Regions from separate parts of the Ruminococcus sp. J1101004sp1_RTP21198st1_B9_RTP21198_201120 genome, predicted to be linked through region 3. Evidence: riboswitches for the same ligand, from Rfam matches in the RefSeq annotation. Region 3 holds a riboswitch; each other region holds the start of a gene.
The links. A riboswitch is a leader RNA that binds a small molecule or an ion and turns the genes downstream of it on or off. The one in region 3 is predicted to bind cobalamin.

Region 1 (7,386 bases), on a different contig from region 3:
TGTAATCCGCACAGGCAAGACCGGTTGGAATGATGAGAACAGCCATGTGATCGAATATAGCCTGAAACTGGATTCTAATCCGGAATTTACTTCTTCTGTAATCATTGCATATGCAAGAGCTGCATACCGCATGAACCAGGAAGGACAGAATGGCTGCAAGACGGTATTTGATGTAGCACCTGCTTACTTAAGCGCTCTGAGCGGAGAAGAATTAAGAAAACATCTGTTATAATCATTTTATAACAGAAATATTACAGAATTTATAAAAGGACAGTTCTTTCGCATTGTGTGGGGCTGTTCTTTTTTTATTGAAAATACCTTTGAAAACATTGCTTTTAAAGAGAAAATAATACGAAAATATTGTGAAAACTTTACAGAGTTTTACTTTCGGGTTGACGATAGATGGAAACTGTAATATAATGAGCTACATAAAGCTGTAACAACTTTGTAAAAACTTGAAGATGATAATAACAGGGGTTGTGTTTGCTGGACAGCAGTATTACCTGTGGACAGCAACAGATTAATTAAAAAGGAAGGTAAGTATGCAAAACAAATGTAAAAAATTCAGACTTTGGAGTATCCTGCTGCTGGTAATGCTTATGGCAGCCGGTTTTACATGCCAGAGTACATCAAGAGATGTACAGGCTGCCACGAAGAATGGATTCCGTACAGTAAAAGGGAAAACATACTACTATAAAAACGGCAAGAAAGTCAAAGGATGGCTTACCCTGAACGGTAAGAAATATTATTTTAATAAATCTACCGGTGTTCAGGTGAAAGGCTGGGTGAAAGATAAAAAGGGCAGAAAGCGTTATTTCACAAGCAAAGCAGGTGTTATGGTAACTGGATGGCTTTCCAATTCCAAGGGACAGCGCCGTTACTTTGCACCGTCAACCGGATACATGAAGACAAAGTGGCTGAAGCTTGGCGGAAAGACCTATTACCTTTACGCGAAATCAGGCGTTGCAGCTACCGGTTTTGTAAAGGACAGCAAAGGAAATATCCGCTATTTTTCCAAAACGGGAATTATGGCCACTGGCTGGCTGACTAGCTCATCAGGAGTGAAGCGGTATTTTGACACTACATCGAAAACTGCTACCAATGGAATCATGGCAGTTGGTTTTAAGACGATCAATAATGTGACCTATTATTTCTACAGCGGCTCCGGAGCTATGGCGACCGGCTGGGTGGAGAATACAGACAAGGGTACAAAGTACTATTTTGATCCTACTACAGGCGCGATGTACACAGGCACACAGACTATTGATGGTGTTACATATACATTTTCCAGTACTGGTGTATGCCAGGGAGAGAAGAAGGATGATCCTTCTCCGAATGGAAATACAGGAAATAAGACCATCAAGAATTATCTTGCAGGAGCACTTTTACCTGTTGGAAAAGCACTTTACGTATGGGGCGGCGGATGGAATGATTCCACAAGAAAGGGTCTCAGCGATACCATGACCAGCTGGTATAATAAATGGTCGGCGAATCCATCCAGTTATGATTACAATAATTACCGTGATCTTTCTACTTCCAATCGTGCGAAAGGATTTGACTGTTCAGGCTTTGTAGGCTGGTCTGCTTATCAGGTAATGCAGACACAGTCAGGTGTAGGATACGGATACACAGTGGTTTCAGGTGAAATTGGAAGCTATTACAAGGGCAAAGGCTGGGGCTCAATCGTGAATCAGTCTTATCTGTCCCAGAATGGCTGGGAGTTGAAGCCTGGCGATATCGGATACAATGATGGCCACACATGGATCGTTCTTGGACAGTGCAGTGATAAGAGTGTTGTTATCATTCATTCCACTCCGCAGGCAGGTGTCCAGATTTCCGGAACTACCACACCTACAGGAAGCTATTCCAGTGAGGCTGCAGCCCTTGCGAAGAAATATATGTCCTTGTATTCCGGATACAGCATCTTCAACTATCATCCATCAGTTGGAAACTATATCCGAAATGGTAACTATCTGAGATGGAATGGAGATACACTTTCTGATCCGGATGGTTATTACAATATGACAGCAGATCAGATTTTGTACGATTTGTTTGGAAAATAATGGCTAAGTAATATACAAGAGAGAATCAGTGGAAATACTGGTTCTCTTTTTGCGTAACAGGAAATTTCGTTGAATTAGAAAGCCTTTTTCAAACACGCTCTAAGATGTCTTATTTAGACAAATGTATTACGAAATGTTACAAAATTTTAAAATTTATTGCAATTTAGGCTTGAAATCTTTGCGAGAGTGTGCTAATATGTAGCAAGATTGAACGAAATATTGCAAACATATTACAAATTGAGCTTTTTAGATTATCAAAAAGATTAACGAGGGTGACGAAACATGAAGAAAAGAATTGTATGTCTGACACTGGCAATTTTAATGTGCGGTTCACAGGTTGTAAGCGTAATGGCTGACCGTGAGAGCGATTTAAGAGAAGAGCAGGCTTGGACAAGCCAGCAGCTGGATGCTACATACGCACGTATGAGTGCTCTGTGGGATCAGAAGCAGCAGCTTGAGAGCCAGATCGAATCTTTGAATTCTGATCTTGTAAATGTAATGGTTTCCATTCAGACTCTTGAGAGTGATATCGCTTCCAAGGAAGCAGAAATTGAGAAAACACAGGGCGACCTGACCAAGGCTCAGAATGCCAAGGATAAACAGTACAGCGCCATGAAGAAACGTATTCAGTATCTTTATGAAAAAGGTGGAAACAATGCATGGTTCCAGATGATGTTAAATGCAGATAACCTTGCAGACCTTCTTACAAGAGCTGAGTATACACAGCAGATGTATGAGCAGGACAGAGAGAGCCTTCAGAAATATGCAAGAACGATTGAGGAGGTTCAGAAGTTAGAAGATCAGTATGAGCAGGAGAAAGCTGATTTTGAGACTATGAAGGAAGAATATGAGGCTCAGCAGTCTAACCTTCAGTATCAGTTGGATGTAACCCGTGCGAACAGTGCTGATTGCGAGAACGAGATCGCATATGCACAGCAGCAGGCTACTGAGTATGCGAACCTTCTGGAACAGCAGCAGGCAGAAATTGAGCAGCTTGAGGCAGAACGCATTGCCGCAGAAGAAGAGGCAAGACGCCAGGCAGAGGCAGAGGCCGCAGCAGCTGCTGCTGCACAGGAAGCAGCTCAGAGCGGAGATAATTCCTCTGAAGATGTTCAGTATGATGAAGACGGAAATGTTGTAAGCGGTTCTTCTGATGGATCTTCTGATTATGAATATGATGAGTATGGTAATGTAATTGATACCGACAATACAGTTGATTACAATTCCGATGCAAGCAGCTCCGACAGTTCCTCAGATAGTTCTTCTGACAGTTCCTCAGCCAGCAGTTCTTCTGGTTCCGGATCTTCTGTCGTATCCTATGCAACACAGTTTGTTGGAAACCCATATGTATGGGGAGGAACAAGTCTTACCAGTGGCGCTGACTGCTCTGGCTTTGTGCAGAGTGTATACGCGAACTTTGGCGTAAGTCTTCCAAGAACATCTTATGAGCAGCAGAATGCCGGATATGAAGTATCCTATGCGGATGCTCAGCCAGGCGACCTGATCTGCTATGGCGGACATGTTGCAATCTATATGGGAAATGGACAGATCGTACATGCATCCAATGCCAGAGATGGCATCAAGGTCAGCGATAATGCTGCATACAGAACGATTACTTCTGTAAGACGTCTTGTGTAATCTGAATAAATGAATTTGTGAGCCCTTTCCGGAGATGAAAATCCGGAAGGGGCTTTTTTTTTCTGGAAATAATGTGGAAAAGCAAAGAAAAAAGAAGTATAGTAAGAATAAAAGTATTGTCTGAAAATCGTAACATAAATATTTTTATATAGCCAGATGAGAGGAAGAGAAAAATGCTGAATCATTATCAGATGAAGGAAATTCCATATTTAAGAATATTAGGAAGAACGAATGGCAGTCTGGAGCCTGTAACACTATTTTGGACCGCCTCTGGAATTGAACTGAATGTAAAAGCAACAGAAATATGGGTGAAAATCCGCTCCGATTATGATGCCTTTGAGCCATGGGTGGATGTGATCATAGATGGTGTATTGTCCCAACGGCTTATGGTAAATAAGGGAGAACAGGAAATCTGCCTTTTCCGTAATATGGAAATGGATAAGGTAAGAAATGTAAAGCTTCTTCGTGATACCCCTGCGTTTCCCACAGATGAAAAAACATTGCTTCAGCTGCTGGAGGTTGAAACTGACGGTGAGTTCTTACCTCTTGAAATACCAAAGCTCAGATTGGAAGTAATCGGGGACAGCATTACCTCTGGTGAGGGTGGCAGCGGTGCAGGAGAAGAAATGACATGGAATTCCTTTTGCTTTAATGCTGTGGATAATTATGCATATATGGCAGCAAAAGAACTGGGCGCGGTGTACAATTGCATCAGTCAGAGTGGCTGGGGTGTTTTCTGTTCCTGGGAAGGAAATGAGCAGCAGGCAATCCCGCTATATTATGAGCAGGTATGCGGTCTTTTGAATGGAGAAAGAAACAAACAACTGGGTGCTATGGAAAAATGGGATTTCCAGAAGTTTCAGCCTGATGTGATCGTGGTGAATCTGGGGACAAACGACGGCAGCGGCACGAAGAATATGGACAGGGTTGGAAAGGCTGTGGAAGACTTTTTGAGGAAACTGCGCATATGTAATCCGGAAAGCTATATTCTGTGGTGTTATGGAATGCTGGGAGATGGAATTTCTACGACGCTTGAGAAAGCGGTGGGGAATTATAAAAGAAAAACAGGGGATGAGCGCGTAGAATTTGTGAAGCTTCCGGATACACTGGAAGGAGAATTTGGATCAAGGCAGCACCCGGGGCACAGATCTCATGAAAAAACAGCGAAAATCCTGGCGGAGAAGATTCTGGAGAAAATGACGTTACTGGTCACGCTGTGACCAGTAACGCGCTTCGCGATGCACAGAAAGACGAACCTTCTTGTGACAAGCACAAGAAGTAGCGTTTGCTGCGCAAACTTAATTCTCGGGTTTTCTGTGAACTTTGTTCACAAAAAACACCTCGCGGAACGTTGCCAGTAAACAGTAACTCTGGTTGATAAAAAAATAACAAAAATTCTTTCAAAGGGTTGACAAAGACAGTGACCGGTGGTACTATGATGTCAGTATAATTCCATAGTGAACATATTAAGTGCTGACAGCTACAAGCTGGCAGAAAGAGGGAATCAGGTGAGAAACCTGAGCGATCCGGTCACTGTAACAGAGGAGCGAATCTCATAGTCCATTGTGCTTGCGCATGAGAAGGAGAGATGATGTGATGATCCTGGAGCCAGGAAACCTGCTTGGTATGGCGAGGTTAAACTTCCGATGAAAGTGTAACAACCAGTTTTGGGGAATCCGCAGCCCTGAGATGTTGTCCGCTTTTGTGAGTGGACATTTTTTATGGAATGATCGCCTGTTCAGAAGAATTATACAGATTAAATGGCAGGCGATACTACTTCGGATGAAACCGTTCCCTCCGCGTATATATGAACGGATCATATTCTACCCCGGAGTAGCATCGCTCCCTCTTAAATAATGATGATCCAGAAGCCGCATATGCGGTATTTTTTTTACACTTTTCCAGAGCATGCTTGAAGAATCATTCCCGCAATTTCCCGCAAATTGTGACGTACATCTTGCAGAAAAACTTTTTCAAACACTCTCTGGCCGTATTCTATTCCTGTAAGCGGGATTCTTTTTTAGCATTTGATTTTTGGGCATTACGAAATAGAATATAAAGAATATTTTGCTTTGAGTTGTATGAGATAAGGAGAGAAATATGGAGAAAAAATATTGGGAAGACAAAGAATACGCTTATTTCAGTCATAAAAAATGTGAGTATTTTCCCTGTCATAGAGGAGCTGATCCGGAGGACTTTAACTGTCTGTTCTGCTATTGCCCGCTTTATGCCCTTGGAGACAAATGCGGCGGAAATTTCAAATATAATGAGAAGGGATTTAAAGATTGTACGAATTGTCAGCTCCCTCATAAGAAGAAAAACTACGGTTATGTGACAGGAAAATATCAGGAACTTGCTGCGATGATGCAGAAAGTAAGAGAAGCAGATCATAAAAATGAAAATGAGTAATCAAAGAAATAAGTATAAAAAACTCTCCGGAATATATACGAAGTTAAGCTTACGTATTTATATTTCTCGGAGAGTTTTTGCGTAATGCAAAATTCCATTGGAATTCTGCAAGCTGGGTCCTTTTTATCGTATGCTTAACAGCATCTTTAATTTCGGAATCTGGTTGTTGAGAATCAGACCCTCTGGAAACATAGCATTATGAACGAAATCAGCGGCATAAGTGAAGTCTCCAATATGCTCTGTTCCATGACTGTCACTGGAAAGCACGATTGGAACCAGATACTTCCGGCAACAGGACAGAATCTGCGCGCAGTTGGCCTGTGTATCGCCCCGATATCCGTAAGGCGCCAGGGAAGCTTCGTTGATCTCAAGGAGAACACCGTTTTCACCGGCAGCCTTTACAACTGCGTCGTAATCTATGTCATACTGGGGATTATCAATGTGTCCCAGGATCTTTATAACCGGATTCTTCATTACGTTCAGAAAAGCAGCAGTATTTTCTTCCCTGGTCTTTGGCCGGAAATTCTGATAATGCATGCTGGCGATTGCGTAGTCCAGCTTATCAAGAAGCTCCTGTGGCAGATCTGTTTTTCCATCGGTATCCAGAATGTTCAGTTCAATTCCATATAATAATTCCACATCGAAACGCTTCCTGGGCGAATAGATCAGGCTTCGGAAATAAGAAGAAGTTCCGGCAGCTAGAGTGGCTGGTCCGTGGTCTGTGATTCCAAGAAGCTTCAGCCCTTTTTGAGAAGCAGCCTTTGCCATGTCGCTGATGGTGCAGGTTGTGCCGTGTCCGCTGGCAATGGAATGTGTGTGTATATCAGAAAGATACATAAAATCATCTCCTAGTCAAGATTACGTGAATATATGCAGCTGGTAATTTCACTATAAAAGTGTTTTGAAAAGCCATTTACAGTTAACTTTAGTATGCCAGAGGGCAAAAAACATGTCAATCATAAATAAGAAAAAACAGAGAAAACAAATAAAAACAACATTGCACTACAAGAAAAACCACATATAACATGCCAGGAAATGTTGCTTTTTGTTGACACTTGGAAAGCAGAAAGGTATAATCAAATCAGAAAATAAAACTCTTTATTCAGGAGGAGAAAATGGGATACACAGATAATATGTCTCCGGAAATGAAACAGAGAATCGTACAGGAGCTTGTACCAGGCAAGCAGATTTCCCTGGCACATATCATTGCCAATCCGGATAAGATTCTTTACACCAAGCTGGGTCTTGATCCGTCGCTGGACTACTCAAGAGCGGC
Region 2 (7,386 bases), on a different contig from region 3:
TTATGAAGAAAAGTCATATCCTCTTCACTTCCGCCGGTAAGCATCAGGTTCAGATCTGTGATCAGTTCACCAATTGTATCTGTATGCTGGTACATGGAATCATCAGTTACCCAGACATTTCCCTCTTTTACGGCTTTAAAATCAGCCATCAGACTTTCTTTTGCAAGAAGATCGTCTATGCTTTTTACAGACGCATCAATACTGGAGTTGTAGATCAGATAATCTGCATCTGCCGCAGTATTATAGAATTCCTCCATGGTAATGGCAACGGAAGTTTTTCCACTGTCATCCTGAAGATCTGCGAATACATTTCTTCCACCGGCAATCTCGATCATACTGGAAATATAATCTTTAGGATTACGTACTACAGGAGAACCGCTGGTATTGATGTAGAAAAACGCAACTGTTTTTTCCGTATTTGTAAAGTCCTTTAGCTTCTCAATAACCTGTGCCTGCTGGTCAAAAAAGGTCTTTGCCTCCTCTTCTTTGTTCATCATTGCGCCATAAAGCTTGATCCACTCTGTACGTCCAAGGGGCTGGCTCTCATAGCTGGAGCGGTCAGTGAAAACAGGAATTCCAAGAGTTTCGATCATCTCCTGTACCTTCGGTGCATGAAGGATCATAGTAGACTCTATTGCAAGATCACAGTCGTCACCTACCAGAAGCTCGTAATCCGGTTCATCGTATTTTCCCGCAAAAGTCATTTCGCCGTTATTGATAGCATCAGCTGCTGACTGGATATACCAGCCGGAAGCATCAAGACCTGACAGCTTAATGGAGTCTACACTTCCGATTGCATCGAACAATGCCATTGGGGAAGTGGCTGCCATGTAGATGGTGTCAAGTGGCTGCTGAAGGATCTGGATTTCAGGATCCAGATCATCAGGTGCCTCTTTGCCCTCTGGGACGATCAGATATCTGGCATCATCATGGATGTCCAGAAGTTTGTAACCGTCATTGTAATAATACACGTCAAAGCATTCTGCAAAAGACAGATCCATGGCGGATTCATAGGTCAGACCTGCAATTTCAGGTGCAGCATTTTCTTCTGATGTGTCAGAAGAAGTCTCCCCGGAAGCATCTGCTTCCAGGTTCTCCTCTTCTGCCCATACCGGAGTAATGGCAGTAAATGTCATAACTGTTGCTGCAAAAATACTTAAAATTTTATATTTCAGCTTTTTGTCATACATTTTTATTTTCTCCTGCTGATTATTCTTGCTACTGTGCATATGGTGAAGAATAATAATTTATTCTTCCTCATCAGTTACAAAAATTGCTTCGTAAGCTTTTTCCCACTCAGCTTTTGCATTGTCATCCTTTTCATCTGCAGAACGGTCCACGATAAACGGGATTTTCAGAGTAGAATATTTTTCTGCGGAATCTTTCAGAAGGTTTTCTTTTGCTTCTGTGTCTGCTTCCTCTGTCGGGAGAATATCAGAAGAAAGGATAGAAATACCGCACTGACTCTTTACAAGAGCTTTGTAATCTGTATCTTCATCTTTTCCTGCAAAAGTTACGGAACCATCTTCCAGAGCCGCTGTAAGGCTGTCTACCGTACAGTCCCCTTTTTCCATTCCAAGAGCAGTAACTTTGTCTGTAAGATCAAGCTTATCCAAAATGTTAAGAGCATCTGTGGAAGCCACATAAGCAGATTCTACCGGCTGGTTGATCACGATTACATCTTTATCAAGTCCTGCAGGGATAACAGCACCCTCAGGTACGATCAGGTATTTTACAACATTGCCCATGTAGAGCTTTTCTGTACCTGTAAGTTCCTGGGAATCAGCAGCTTCTGTTTTTGCATTTTCTTTTCCGGAATCAACAGTTTCCGGTTTTCTTGCAGTATCTGTTGTCATATCTACTTCAAGAAGGGTAATGCCCTTTGCGTAGTGATAAAGCTTAAAGTATTTTGCATGCTTAAGAGTAGTTTCGTCTTTATACTCAAGACCTGTGATCTCTGGTGCAGAATCATCCAGCTTCTTGTTTCCTGTGGAAAGCATGCTGTTGTCCTCTGCCGGGTTATCCTTGTCTGTTTTCTTCGGATCGTTTGCACCCTTTAAAGCGATATAAATGGTGTAAGTGATTTCATGAGCCTGGGACATTCTGGTTGTCATACCAATGATCGTATTATTCTGGTTCAGTGCTACCGGAATTGTGAAAGTAGAAGTTCCGCCGCCGCATGCACCGTAGTATTTATTTCCATTGGCTTTTACATAACCGTAATATTCACTGCTGAATACAATAGTCGCATATGCCTGACCATTTGTTACCGTAACTTTGTTACAGGAAATATTGACCTTTCCAGAGCCACCAGACCAGGAGAAGCTGTCAGGAGTATAGGTTCCATCTGCTAATGTAGTAGAACTGTTTACAGATGCTGTTCCGCCGCTTAAGTCAGATTCGTATTTGGATTCCTCTTCCGGTTTCTTGTCTGGCTTTGGAGTTGCTGTTGGTGTAGGGGTTGCTGTCGGTTTTTTATTTGGTTTTGCAGTGGGTGCAGGAGTTGCTGTGACTGTTGTGTCAGGAGCAGTGTCTGGCTGCGGATCATCCTGTACGTCACCTATTTTATTCAAAGTGCTGGACTGGAAAGTCAGGATCCTGTCATACCAGATCTGGTTTTTGTGGGAAAAAGCAGCAACTGCAATTCCATTGTCCAAGGCTTCAACAGGAATCTCATATGTATATTTGCCATTTGCGTCTGCCACATATGGAACCCAGGTGGAGGAATCAGCTGCGGCAGCTTCTTCTTTTGTTCCCAGACATAGATAGTCGTAACCAGTTCCGCTTAAAGTAAGAACAGCTGTCATTTTTCCGTTTTTGGAAGTGAGGACACAGTCAATTACACGGAACATAGATGAGCTGGAGTTAACTGTAACATTATAAATTCCGCTTGCACAGCTGCCTGGAGCTGGGGTTGCTGTTGGCTCTGGGGTGTTGGCTGCTTCCGGAGTTGTGCTTGGCATTGGAGTTTCAGTTGGAGCAGGTGTTCCGGTTGGTGCCGGAGTCTCAACCGGTGCTTCGGTAGGCGCCGGAGAAACAGTTGGTTCTGGTGTTGGAGCAGCCTCTCCATATCCTGGAACTGCCGGTACGGTAATCGTCAATATACCCTTTGCGTACCAGTTCTGGCTCTTCTTGGAATGAGGAACGACTGCTATTGTCTGAGCTTCCTTGCTTGCAGTAACTTCAAAGGTGTAGGTATAGCCTCCTGCACTGTTTTCAACTCCTTTGATGGCATTTGCTTCTTTATCGGAGTCATTGAAACTGCCAAGATAGATCATGTCATAATTCTGTTTTGCGGTAGAAAGTGTGACAATATATTTATCCTCCGAAACCTTTACAGTGGAACCGGTGATTACGAACATTGCAAATTCATCACCGTTTTCTTTTACAAGCTTGATTCCGGCATCTGTAATCTCATTCTGGGCTGGTGCCTGGGTTGGAGCTGCAGTTGGCAGTGGAGTGGCAGTTGGCTCAGGGGCTGCAGTTGGCTCTGGAGTAGCTGTTGGTTCCGGGGCTTTCATTCCTGGAACGTTCAGTTTCAAAGCCATATTTGTGTACCATTTCTGATTTTTCACAGAAAATGGTACGATGCTGAAAGTCTGGACCTGTTCACTGGCAGGAACCTCAAAAATGAAAGTATAACCATCTTCATTTTCTGTACCAACGATTGCTGCTGCATTTTTTGCTTCGTCAGGATCTTCTTTAGAACCAAGATAAAGCTTCTCATAGTTCTTTCCGTCAGTATTGAGGGTTATCTTAATTTTATCACCATTTAATTCAGCAGAAGAGCTTTTGATTTTAAGCATTTTATATGCACTGTTATCTTCCTTGTCAATGGTCATGTTGGAACCATCTGGGTTCAGATCCTCTGGCTTTGTTTCTGGTTTATCTGTCTCTTCGGTTTTGCCCTCTTCTGTTGTTTCTGGTGCAGCTGTAGGCTGTGGAGCTTCTGCTTCCTCATTTTTGCTTTCTTCAGCAGGTGATGCAGTAACCTCAGGAGTGGTCTCAGAGGCAGGTGCTTCTGTAACTGCAGGTGTCTCTTCCACAGCGGAGGCGTCCCCGGCTGCCGGAGTTGCTGTAGTTTCGGTGTTTTCTTCTTCAGTTGTTACGTTTTCCTGCACAGGAGTCTCTGCAGCAACTGCAGTCTTCTCCGCTTCTGTCTCTGGAGTTGGTGTAACAGAAATCTGTACATTTGCATCCTCATTCTCTGCCTGTGTAAGTACAGCAGGAGTGACCGTCATGGCGACGGAAAGGAACAGTGCAAGAAAGCGTTTTGAATTTCTTTTCATTTCTTTTTCCTCGATTCTTCCTATTATTTTATAATTTGAATAAATCCCAATTGCTTCTGGAGCCTGTTTGTACAATGGGCAATTCTGACAGGATTATTTCAAAAAAATGCCTGCTTCCTCTGAGAAAACAGGCACTAAAAATTCAATATATTGTATTATCAAATATATTAATGAGAATGAAGTACTTTCTTCGGAAGCTTTCATTAAACGAATTCAGCAGGTTTCCTGACTTACAGATCAACACAGAATCCATCCTTCTCAGCAATATGCCAATGGTTTCACTGGATTCTACTCCCTGTTTACAGTGACCGGATCGTTCAGGACTTTCACCTGATTCCCTCTTAGAGCGTGTTGAAAAACAATCTGTACGCTCTAGCAAACAGATATGTCTGGCACTGAAAACGGATTTATTCAATTCACCTCATTATAGCAGACCGTTATGTCGAAATCAATAGATTTATAGGGTTATTGCTTGTATTTACTGTACCCAACTTCATCCGTACGGAGAAGTGTTCCATTCTCATCGTAGACACTGCGGTAGGTTTTACAGGTGTTTGGATCGGAATGCTCTGTAGTAATTTCTACCGTATTATTGTCAGTTTTGGTTCCGTAAATGGATACCGTTACGGCTTCCTCTTTTTCATCGTAAGAGGCTTCAATTTTAATTGGATAAGCAGTATTATTCTGAAAACGGAAATCCTGACCTCCCCACACCACTGCTGCGTCCAGACCGTCCTCAACATAATCAATGCGGGCAGCGTGATTATGACGCTCAACAATGGTCAGATCAGACTGCAGGCATGCCATAAACAACGTAGTGGAAATCTGGCAGATTCCGCCTCCGATATCCTGGGCGTGTTCGCCTCCTACAATTACAGTTGCTTCCCTGTACCCCCGTTCCTCTGTACGGGGACCTAAAGTATCGTTGTAGGAAAAAATCTGCCCTGGCTGAAGCTCCACCCCATCACAGGCTTCCACGGCAAGCTTCAAATTGGCAACACGGTTTTCGGTACCGCCACCATATGTAGTATAAGTACCAAGAAGGTTCAGATAAGGAAGGGCTTCTATCTCTTCTGTAGAAACTTCGGGCAGGGTAATTTCAAGGGGAATGGTGATCTCTGCACCTTCTTTTGCTTTTTCCAGCTTCTTTGCAGCTGACTTTACATCAAATGAAATTCCGGTAACTGCCGGAATAATTTCATTATTTTTCCCCAGAGAAGCATCTGTGGCTTCTGTATGTACTTTTTCATAATAGGCTTCCAGATTCAGTTCCTCTGGCGGTGTCTTCATAGTAGGACATTCGATAACAGCTTCATAATCTTCTATGGAAATTGCTTTTAGAATCGCTTCTTTCAGTGCATCCATATCCGGACCGATTCCGGTTTTTCCCTTAGTGATAACCAGCTCTGTATCTGTAAGTTCACAGGAAGTCTGTATAGTGGTGGATCCCTTTGAAATTCCGGCATCCTCCAGAATCTTGTCCAGTTCGTCTTTATTTCGGGCTTCCGGCATAAGGGTGACTTTTTCCTTTGTCTTGCTGTTCATCAGTTCGATGCGGTCAGTTCCATGAGTAAACCAGGAACCATGCCCAAGAGCATAGGCACTTTCTACAATTGATTTTACATCAAGACCGAGAACTGGATAGATGGATACCTTAAAGTTCTTTCCGTTCAGGGTAATGGTCATCTGTGTGTCCTTATATTTTTCCTGAAAATCTTTTGAAATTGCGTCAATGGCTTCTTCTTTGCTCATTCCCTGAATAGATATGCCGTTTATTTTAAGCTTCTTCCAGATTACATTATCTGTGAGAAAATGACACCACAACCCATACGCACCTGCGAGAATCAGAAACATGACCAGAACTTTGATCACACCGTTTTTCACTTGTTTTTTCATGTAATAATTTTACCTTTTGCAGTCTTTTTTAGAGCGTGTTTGAAAAAGGCTTTCTGCAAAATATACCGCAAAGTGGGTGTGCAGATTGCAGAAATGTTTTTTCAAACAGGCTTTAGAGCAATGGGGTAAAAAAGCATGTCCGGTTTCCGGTATGGCATGCAGCCCCTACCTGCTCTACTTTTGCCAGAATTGTATCATTATCACAGTCAATAGTCAATGATTTCACATACTGAACATGACCGGAGGTTAGTCCTTTGGTCCAGAGCTCGTTGCGGCTGCGGCTCCAGTAAGTCATTTTTCCCAGCTTCAGAGTGGTTAGATATGATTCCTCGTTCATGTACGCAAGCATAAGAACTTCGTCTGTTTTGTAATCCTGCACAATAACCGGAACCATGCCGTCACTGTTTAATTTAAAATCTGACCAGGACATTTTGGACTTTAATTGGTTCTGTTCCATATTTTTAATACTCCTTTATGAAAAATTTTTCTGCAATTATGCCACCTGCTTTCATGCTCAATTGGAAAAAATGAAAACAAGTGGCATATATCATATCGTCTTAATTGTATTTCTGTTTATTCTGCCCTTAGAGACTTCCCTTCGTAGAAAGCACATCTGTAATACGAGGATCATAAGCTGCCGCCATATCCAGCGCCTTTGCAAAGCTTTTGAACATGGCTTCTGCCATATGGTGATTATTTCCCGGTGTTAGAACCTTAATGTGAAGATTCATGGCTGCCGTATAAGAAATGGCGTAAAAGAATTCCTTCACCATTTCTGTGGACATATCTCCAATTTTTTCACTGGTAAACGCACCTTCGAAGGAAAGATACGGGCGTCCCCCAAGATCAATGGCGCAAAGCACAAGACACTCATCCATTGGAAGGATGCAGCTTCCGTAACGCCTGATTCCTTTCTTGTCTCCAACCGCTTCTTTAATAGCTGTGCCAAGAACAATTCCCGTATCTTCAATGGTATGATGATCGTCAACCTGAAGATCACCCTTTACCTTTATATCCAGATCAAAAAGTCCGTGACGGGTAAAGCCATCTAACATGTGATCGAAAAATCCCACACCTGTATCCAGACAGCTTTTTCCGGATCCGTCCAGATTCAGCTTTATGGCAATTTTAGTTTCCTTTGTATTTCGTTCAACAGTAGCTTCTCTTGTCATGGCTGCTCCTTTTTATTTTCCTCTTCAAA
Region 3 (7,386 bases):
CAACAAGCTCAGGCAATTTACAGCCGTATGTTTATTGAGCACCGACAAGAAAGTTGGAGCACAGGGCAGCTGTCTGACTTAATCTCAGTTAAGTATGGAAAAGATCATAAAAAACTGGCTGACGGAAACTATCCAGTATATGGATCAGGCGGAATAATGCGATATGTAGAAAAGCCTCTCTATACTGGCGAATCTGTTCTAATTCCCCGTAAAGGAACTCTTAACAATGTCATGTATGTCAATGAAGCGTTCTGGTCGGTAGACACCATGTTCTATACCGAGATGCTGCGTCCTAATATTGCAAAATTTGTATACCATTTTGTAAAAAGCAAAGATCTGGCTTCACTGAATGCTGGCTCTGCTGTACCGAGCATGACAACCAATATTCTTAACGCAATGCAACTATATATTCCTGACGAAAAAACATTAGAAAAGTTTGAGAATATAGTTTCGCCAATGTATAGTGCAATGCAGGAAAACACAAAAGAATCCAAGATTCTTGCCAATACTCGTGATGCACTTCTGCCAAAACTTATGCCCGGCGAGCTTGATGTCTCTGACATCGATCTTTAAGCCGCTAAATTCTTGTTTACCACGAAAAATGTAACGAAAAAAGGAGTGATTAACCTATGGCTGGCTTTTATACCGAAGCAGACTATGAAAATTCTGTTATAGAGCTATTTCAGAATATGGGGTATCGGCATGTCTATGCTCCTGATTTGGAGCGGGACTTCAAAAGCCCCCTGTATGAAGATAAATTAGACGAAACACTGCATCGTTTGAATCCGGATATGCCGGAGGACGCAATTCACGATGCTTTGTATAAGCTGAGAAATTTTGAAAATGCGGAAATTGTGCAGAAAAACGCTCTTTTTATGGATTACATTCAGCACGGTGTAGAAGTGCGTTATTTTGTCAAGGGTGAGGAACGCTCCGGCTTGGTATATCTTGTTGATTACAAGAATCCGGACAACAACTCCTTTATTGTGGCGAACCAGTGGACATTTATTGAGAACAGCACCAAACGCCCTGACGTACTGCTATTTTTGAATGGTATGCCGGTAGTCCTGGTGGAACTGAAATCTCCCTCTCGTGAGGAAACGGATGCATCCGAAGCATACACACAGATTCGCAACTATATGCATGAGATTCCTTCCATGTTTATTTATAACTGTATCTGTGTTATGAGTGACCTTATGACATCGAAAGCTGGTACAATCACTTCTGGCGAAGATCGCTTCATGGAATGGAAAACGAAGGACGGCGGCTATGAAAATACACAGTATGCTCAGTTCGATACATTTTTTGAGGGTATTTTTGAAAAAGAACGTTTACTGGATATTATCAAGAACTTTATCTGTTTCTCCAATGAAGGAACCAAACAGTTCAAGATATTAGCAGGTTATCACCAGTATTTTGCTGTCAATAAGGCAGTACTTTCCACGAAACACGCAACGGAGACGGACGGCAAGGGTGGTGTATTCTGGCATACACAAGGCAGCGGTAAATCGCTGTCGATGGTATTTTATGCTCATCGTCTTCAAGATGCTCTGGACAGTCCGACCATTGTAGTTATCACAGACCGTAACGACTTAGACGATCAACTATACGGACAGTTTGCCAAGTGTAAGGATTTTCTGCGTCAGGAGCCTGTTCATGCAGAAAGCCGAGCGCATTTGAAAGAACTTCTGGACGGTAGAAAAGCAAATGGTATTATTTTTACTACGATGCAAAAATTTGAGGAATCCTTTGATTGTCTTTCCGAACGCAGAAATATTGTGGTTATGGCAGATGAAGCTCACCGTGGACAGTACGGTCTAAAGGAAAAGGTCGATGCGAAAACAGGCGAAATTAAGATCGGTTCTGCCCGCATTATCCGAAATGCACTGCCGAATGCTACATTTATTGGCTTCACCGGAACGCCGATTTCTATGAAAGACCGCAACACTCGTGAAGTGTTCGGTGACTACATAGATATTTATGACATGACACAGGCGGTTGAGGATGGTGCTACCCGTCCGGTATATTATGAAAGCCGTGTTATCAAGCTGAAACTGGATGAGCAGACTTTGAAGCTCATTGACCAAGAATATGACATTATGGCAAAAAATGCTGATTCAGAGGTTATCGAAAGGAGCAAAAAAGAACTGGGGAAGATGGAAGCCATTCTTGGCAATGAGAAAACTATCAACTCCCTTGTGGACGATATTTTGAATCATTATGAAAATTATCGTGCGAATCTGCTCACAGGTAAGGCAATGATCGTAGCATACTCACGCCCTATTGCCATGAAGATATATGAGCGTATCTTGCAACTTCGTCCCGGATGGACGGATAAAGTTGCTGTTGTTATGACAGGTAGTAACAAAGATCCAGAAGAATGGAATAAAATCATCGGCAATAAACACCATAAGGATGAGCTGGCAAAGGAGTTTAAGGATAATGATAGTCCGCTGAAGATTGCCATTGTCGTGGATATGTGGCTTACAGGATTTGATGTGCCATCTCTTGCAACCATGTATGTGTACAAGCCGATGCAGGGGTATAATCTGATGCAGGCTATTGCCAGAGTAAACCGTGTATTTGGAGATAAGGAAGGCGGTCTGATTGTCGATTATGTTGGCATTGCTTCTGCATTGAAGCAGGCAATGAATGACTACACTACTCGCGATAGGAAGAATTACGGTGATACCGATGTTGCCAAGGTTGCATATCCGAAGTTCCTTGAGAAACTGTCTATCTGTCGGGATTTGTTCCACGGTTATGATTATTCCAAGTTTATGACAGGTACGGATTTGGAGCGTTCCAAGGCAATCAGCGGTGCGGTCAACTTTATTGTCGCTGTGAATAAAGAACAGGAACGAGAGAATTTCCTGAAAGAGGCATTGCTGCTCAGGCAAGCATTGTCGCTGTGTTCCTCTCTGGTAGAAAAAGAGCTGCGTGTGGAAGCGGCATTCTTTGAATCCGTTCGTGTGCTTGTTACAAGATTGATGAATCAGGGAGAGGGGAAGAAAATTTCTCTGCCAGAAATGAATGCTCGCATTAACGAGCTTCTGAAAGCCAGTGTTCAGAGCGAAGGCGTCATTAACCTTTTCTCAGATATAAATCAGGAATTTTCGCTCTTTGATCCAAAGTTCCTTGAGGAAATCTCTAAAATGAAGGAGAAAAACCTTGCTGTAGAGCTGTTAAAAAGGCTGATTGCGGAACAGGTGCAGATTTACCGTCATACAAATGTGGTAAAATCGCAGAAATTCAGTGAAATTATACAGCGTGCTATGAATACGTATTTGAATGGAATGTTGACCAATGAACAGGTTATTGAAGAATTGCTGAATCTGGCAAAACAGATTGCGACAGCTCATAAAGAGGGAGACAAGCTTGGACTGACTGCTGATGAACTGGCATTTTATGATGCGCTGACAAAGCCGGAGGCCATTAAGGATTTCTATGAAAACGAAGAACTGATTGCCATTACAAAGGAACTGGCAGATACACTGCGTAAGAACAGAACAATAGATTGGCAGAAACGGGATTCTGCCAGAGCGAAAATGCGTATGATGATTAAGCGGTTGCTCAAAAAGCATCGCTATCCGCCGGAAGGAATGGATGATGCAGTGCAGACCGTGATGACACAGTGTGAGCTATGGACAGATAATAATGATATGGAGAATTACGCTGAGAATAGCAAGGTGTATACCTATTCTCCGAAAACGGAATTGGGTATGGTTGCTGAAGACACGGCACCGTATGGGAAATAGATGTATAAGTAAGTAAGGGGATGCCTATATTATATTCAAAATCAAAAACATTGTTAAAGAAATATCTTTACTTTATTTAAGAGGCAAGTTATAATAGCAATGCTTAAAAGAATAAATGTGCCAAGTGCTGAAAAATATATAAAATTTATACTATTTTCAGAAGAGGGAATCAGGTGAGAATCCTGAACGATCCGGTCACTGTATTCAGTTATGCCACATTCATATCCATTGCATTTTTATGTGAGAAGGGAATGGGGATTTAAGCTGTAAGCCAGGAAACCTGCTTGGTTCATAGAAAGAAACTTCCGTGTAAAGTGCTGTCTTTCGTATCATGTTTTTTTGTGATGCCCGCTTTTCATGGAAGCGGACTTTTTTTCTTTTAAAAACAGAAATTCAAAAGAAAAAGTGAGGAGAAAAAGCATGAAAAACATGAAAACAGCAGCAGGAATGTTATGTCTGGCAGGAATTCTCAGCCTGGGAATGGGAACAACTGTATTTGCGGAGGATGGAGACAGCCATTATCCCGTAACGATCACAACCTACAATTACGAGAATGAGCCAGTTGAAATGACTTTTGAGAAAGCTCCGGAGAAAGTATTTGCCTATGCAAACTCTAACGTAGAAGAGCTTCTGGCACTTGGTCTCGGTGATAAGATCGTAGCAGCCTGCGGCCTGGACGGTGATGTGCGTGAGGATTTAAAAGATGAATTTGACAAGATTCAGTATATGGATACCAAGCCATCCAAAGAGGAAGTTGTTGCAATGGAGCCTGATTTTATTGCGGCATGGTATTCTTCTTTCAGTGATGACTGGCTTTCTGATGTAAGCTTCTGGCAGGAGAGAGATGTAAATACATACATGTCCCTGAACAGTTCTGCAAAGGGACCGGCTTCTGAGTTCCCACGTACAATTGAAGACGAATATGAGGATATCCTGAACCTTGGCAAGATCTTTGATTGCGAAGACAAGGCAGAGGAAATCGTTGATCAGATGAAGGGTGAGATTGATAAAGTAAAAGAGCATGTGGAAGGAACAGACCCGTTATCCGTAGCCGTTCTTGAGGATGAGGGAGATTCCTTCCGTGTATATGGAACAGAGACACTTGGCGGAAATATTCCGGAGACACTTGGTGCAGAGCTGAAGCTTGGTGCAGAGAACTCTGAAAACGTTGGTGCAGAGGATCTGATTGCAGCTGATCCGGATGTATTATTCATGATCAACTATGATGGATTTATGACAGCTGATGAGGCAATCGCTGATATTACAGATAACCCTGCATATGCGAGCCTTTCTGCAGTTAAGAACAACAAAGTATTCTCTGTAAACCTGAACGAGGTATACTGCAGCGGTGTCAGAACCTATGATGGAATTATGACATTTGCAAAAGCATTATATCCGGATCTGTACGAATAAAATGAAAAGAAAACCGGATTTTAAAAATGGAATTTTTCATGGAAAGCCGATCTATGTGCTGGCGGTGATATTACTGACTGTGCTTCTGGTGATATCCATTCTGACTGCAGTTACCATTGGTTCTGTAGATCTTTCTGTGAAAGATGTGTATAGTGTAATTTTGTATAAAGTGTTTGGAATCGGGGATCCGGAGGTTTATGGTGTAGGAGCCATGTCTGATATTGTGTGGTTTATCCGCCTTCCCCGTATTCTTCTTGCAACAGCCGTTGGCATGGGTCTGGCAGTTGCAGGTGTGGTAATGCAGGCCATTGTGAAAAATCCGATTGCAGATCCGTATATTCTGGGTATTTCCTCTGGTGCATCTCTTGGTGCAACAGTGGCAATCTTTCTTGGAGTTGGAGCCGTATTTGGCTCCAACTCTATTGGAATCTGCGCATTTATCGGAGCTTTCCTTATTTCTGTACTGGTACAGATCACTGCAAATATAGGAGGCCGGGCAAATTCGGTCCGACTTCTGCTTGCAGGTACAGCACTTGGAAGTGTGTGCAGTGCATTTTCAAACTTTGTTGTCTATATTGCGGGCGACAGAGATGGAATCCAGACAGTTACTTTCTGGCTGATGGGAAGTCTGGCAGGCGCGAAATGGGAAAATCTGGCTGTGATTATTCCCTGCGTTTTTATAGCAACCCTGTTTTTCTGCACCCAGAGCCGTATTCTCAATATGATGCTGCTTGGAGATGAGGTATCCATCACATTAGGAACTGACCTGCACAGATATCGTCAGGTGTATCTTGTAGTGACAGCACTGTTGATCGGTTTTGTGGTATATTCCGCAGGTATCATTGGATTTGTAGGACTCATTATTCCTCATGTGGTACGAATGTTCTTTGGAACCGATCACAAGAAAATGCTTCCACTGTCAGCACTTAGCGGTTCCATTTTCTTGATCTGGGCAGATGTTGCTTCCAGGATCATTATTCCCAAGAGTGAAGTCCCAATCGGAATCCTGGTATCCATGATCGGAGCACCTTGCTTTATTTATCTGCTGGTACGCAGATCTTATGGATTCGGAGGTGAGAAATCATGAAACTGACAGCTTCTGATATCCATGTGGAGCTTGGCGGAAATGAGATTCTTAAGGGAATTGACGCAGCCATAAAGGAAAAGGAATTTGTAGGAATTATAGGACCAAACGGAAGTGGAAAAAGTACATTGCTGAAATGTATTTACCGTGTACTTAAGCCAGATACCGGCGTGATCATGCTGGATGGAAAACCGCTGAACGAATATAAGGTAAAGGATTCTGCAAAAGCACTGGCAGTGGTGTCCCAGCACAATTACTATAATTTTGAATTTTCCGTACAGGAAATTGTAATGATGGGAAGGGCTCCTCATAAGAAAACCATGGAACGGGATAATGCCGAGGATTATAAGATCGTGGAAGAGTGTCTGGAAAAAGTGGGAATGCTTCCCTATCGGCACCGTGTTTTTTCCAGTCTGTCTGGCGGTGAGCAGCAGCGAATCATTCTGGCAAGAGCTCTGGCGCAGAAAACTGACTGTCTGATCTTGGATGAGCCTACCAACCATCTTGACATCAAATACCAGCTCCAGCTTCTGGATATTGTAAAAAGTCTTGGGGTCACTGTGATCGGTGCTTTGCATGATCTGAATATTGCAGCAGCATACTGCGACCGGATCTATGCCATGAAGAACGGTCGTCTGGTGGCTTGCGGAACTCCGGAAGAAGTCATTACAGAAGATTTTATACATATGTTATATGAAGTAGATGCAACTGTAAAAAAGGATGAATACGGCATGCTGAATGTTACATACCATCCTTTGCATGTGAAAAAATAAAGGAAAAGTGGAGGAAATCTGAATGAGCGATACAGCAAAAAAAGGGATCCTTGTAGTCAGCTTTGGCACCAGTCACGAGGACACCAGAGCAGTGACCATTGATGCAATTGAAAAAGAAATTGGAGCTGCTTTTACAGATTGTAAAGTTTATCGCGCATGGACAAGCAAGATGATCCTTGCCAGAATTGCAAAGAGAGATCATATTCACTATGACAATGTGACAGAAGCAATGGAGCGTATGAGAACAGATGGAATCACAGAGGTGATCGTCCAGCCTACGCATGTAATGAACGGTGTGGAAAATGACCTTATGAAAAAGGATGTTCTGGCGTGTGCGGATCATTTCCAATCTGTGAAA

Region 1: another riboswitch for cobalamin. It lies ahead of AB5618_RS02875 (DUF6783 domain-containing protein); the one in region 3 lies ahead of AB5618_RS12855 (ABC transporter substrate-binding protein).
Region 2: another riboswitch for cobalamin. It lies ahead of AB5618_RS16270 (hypothetical protein); the one in region 3 lies ahead of AB5618_RS12855 (ABC transporter substrate-binding protein).

The regions. Positions count from the first base shown of each region.
Region 1 covers NZ_JBCOMI010000003.1:78,127-85,512, reverse strand. The annotation lists gene AB5618_RS02895 (diaminopimelate dehydrogenase) at 1-232, shown strand, start outside; gene AB5618_RS02890 (N-acetylmuramoyl-L-alanine amidase family protein) at 543-2,063, shown strand; gene AB5618_RS02885 (NlpC/P60 family protein) at 2,346-3,701, shown strand; gene AB5618_RS02880 (GDSL-type esterase/lipase family protein) at 3,875-4,921, shown strand; cobalamin riboswitch at 5,153-5,341, shown strand; gene AB5618_RS02875 (DUF6783 domain-containing protein) at 5,610-5,708, shown strand; gene AB5618_RS02870 (cysteine-rich small domain-containing protein) at 5,802-6,110, shown strand; gene AB5618_RS02865 (phosphatase) at 6,234-6,947, opposite strand; gene AB5618_RS02860 (BMC domain-containing protein) at 7,226-7,386, shown strand, end outside.
Region 2 covers NZ_JBCOMI010000027.1:21,064-28,449, forward strand. The annotation lists gene AB5618_RS16265 (ABC transporter substrate-binding protein) at 1-1,190, opposite strand, end outside; gene AB5618_RS16270 (hypothetical protein) at 1,248-4,289, opposite strand; cobalamin riboswitch at 4,487-4,689, opposite strand; gene AB5618_RS16275 (VanW family protein) at 4,755-6,185, opposite strand; gene hisI (phosphoribosyl-AMP cyclohydrolase) at 6,298-6,642, opposite strand; gene hisB (imidazoleglycerol-phosphate dehydratase HisB) at 6,770-7,357, opposite strand; gene hisD (histidinol dehydrogenase) at 7,354-7,386, opposite strand, start outside.
Region 3 covers NZ_JBCOMI010000017.1:69,165-76,550, forward strand. The annotation lists gene AB5618_RS12845 (restriction endonuclease subunit S) at 1-573, shown strand, start outside; gene AB5618_RS12850 (type I restriction endonuclease subunit R) at 630-3,758, shown strand; cobalamin riboswitch at 3,864-4,061, shown strand; gene AB5618_RS12855 (ABC transporter substrate-binding protein) at 4,179-5,171, shown strand; gene AB5618_RS12860 (iron ABC transporter permease) at 5,173-6,258, shown strand; gene AB5618_RS12865 (ABC transporter ATP-binding protein) at 6,255-7,028, shown strand; gene AB5618_RS12870 (sirohydrochlorin cobaltochelatase) at 7,051-7,386, shown strand, end outside.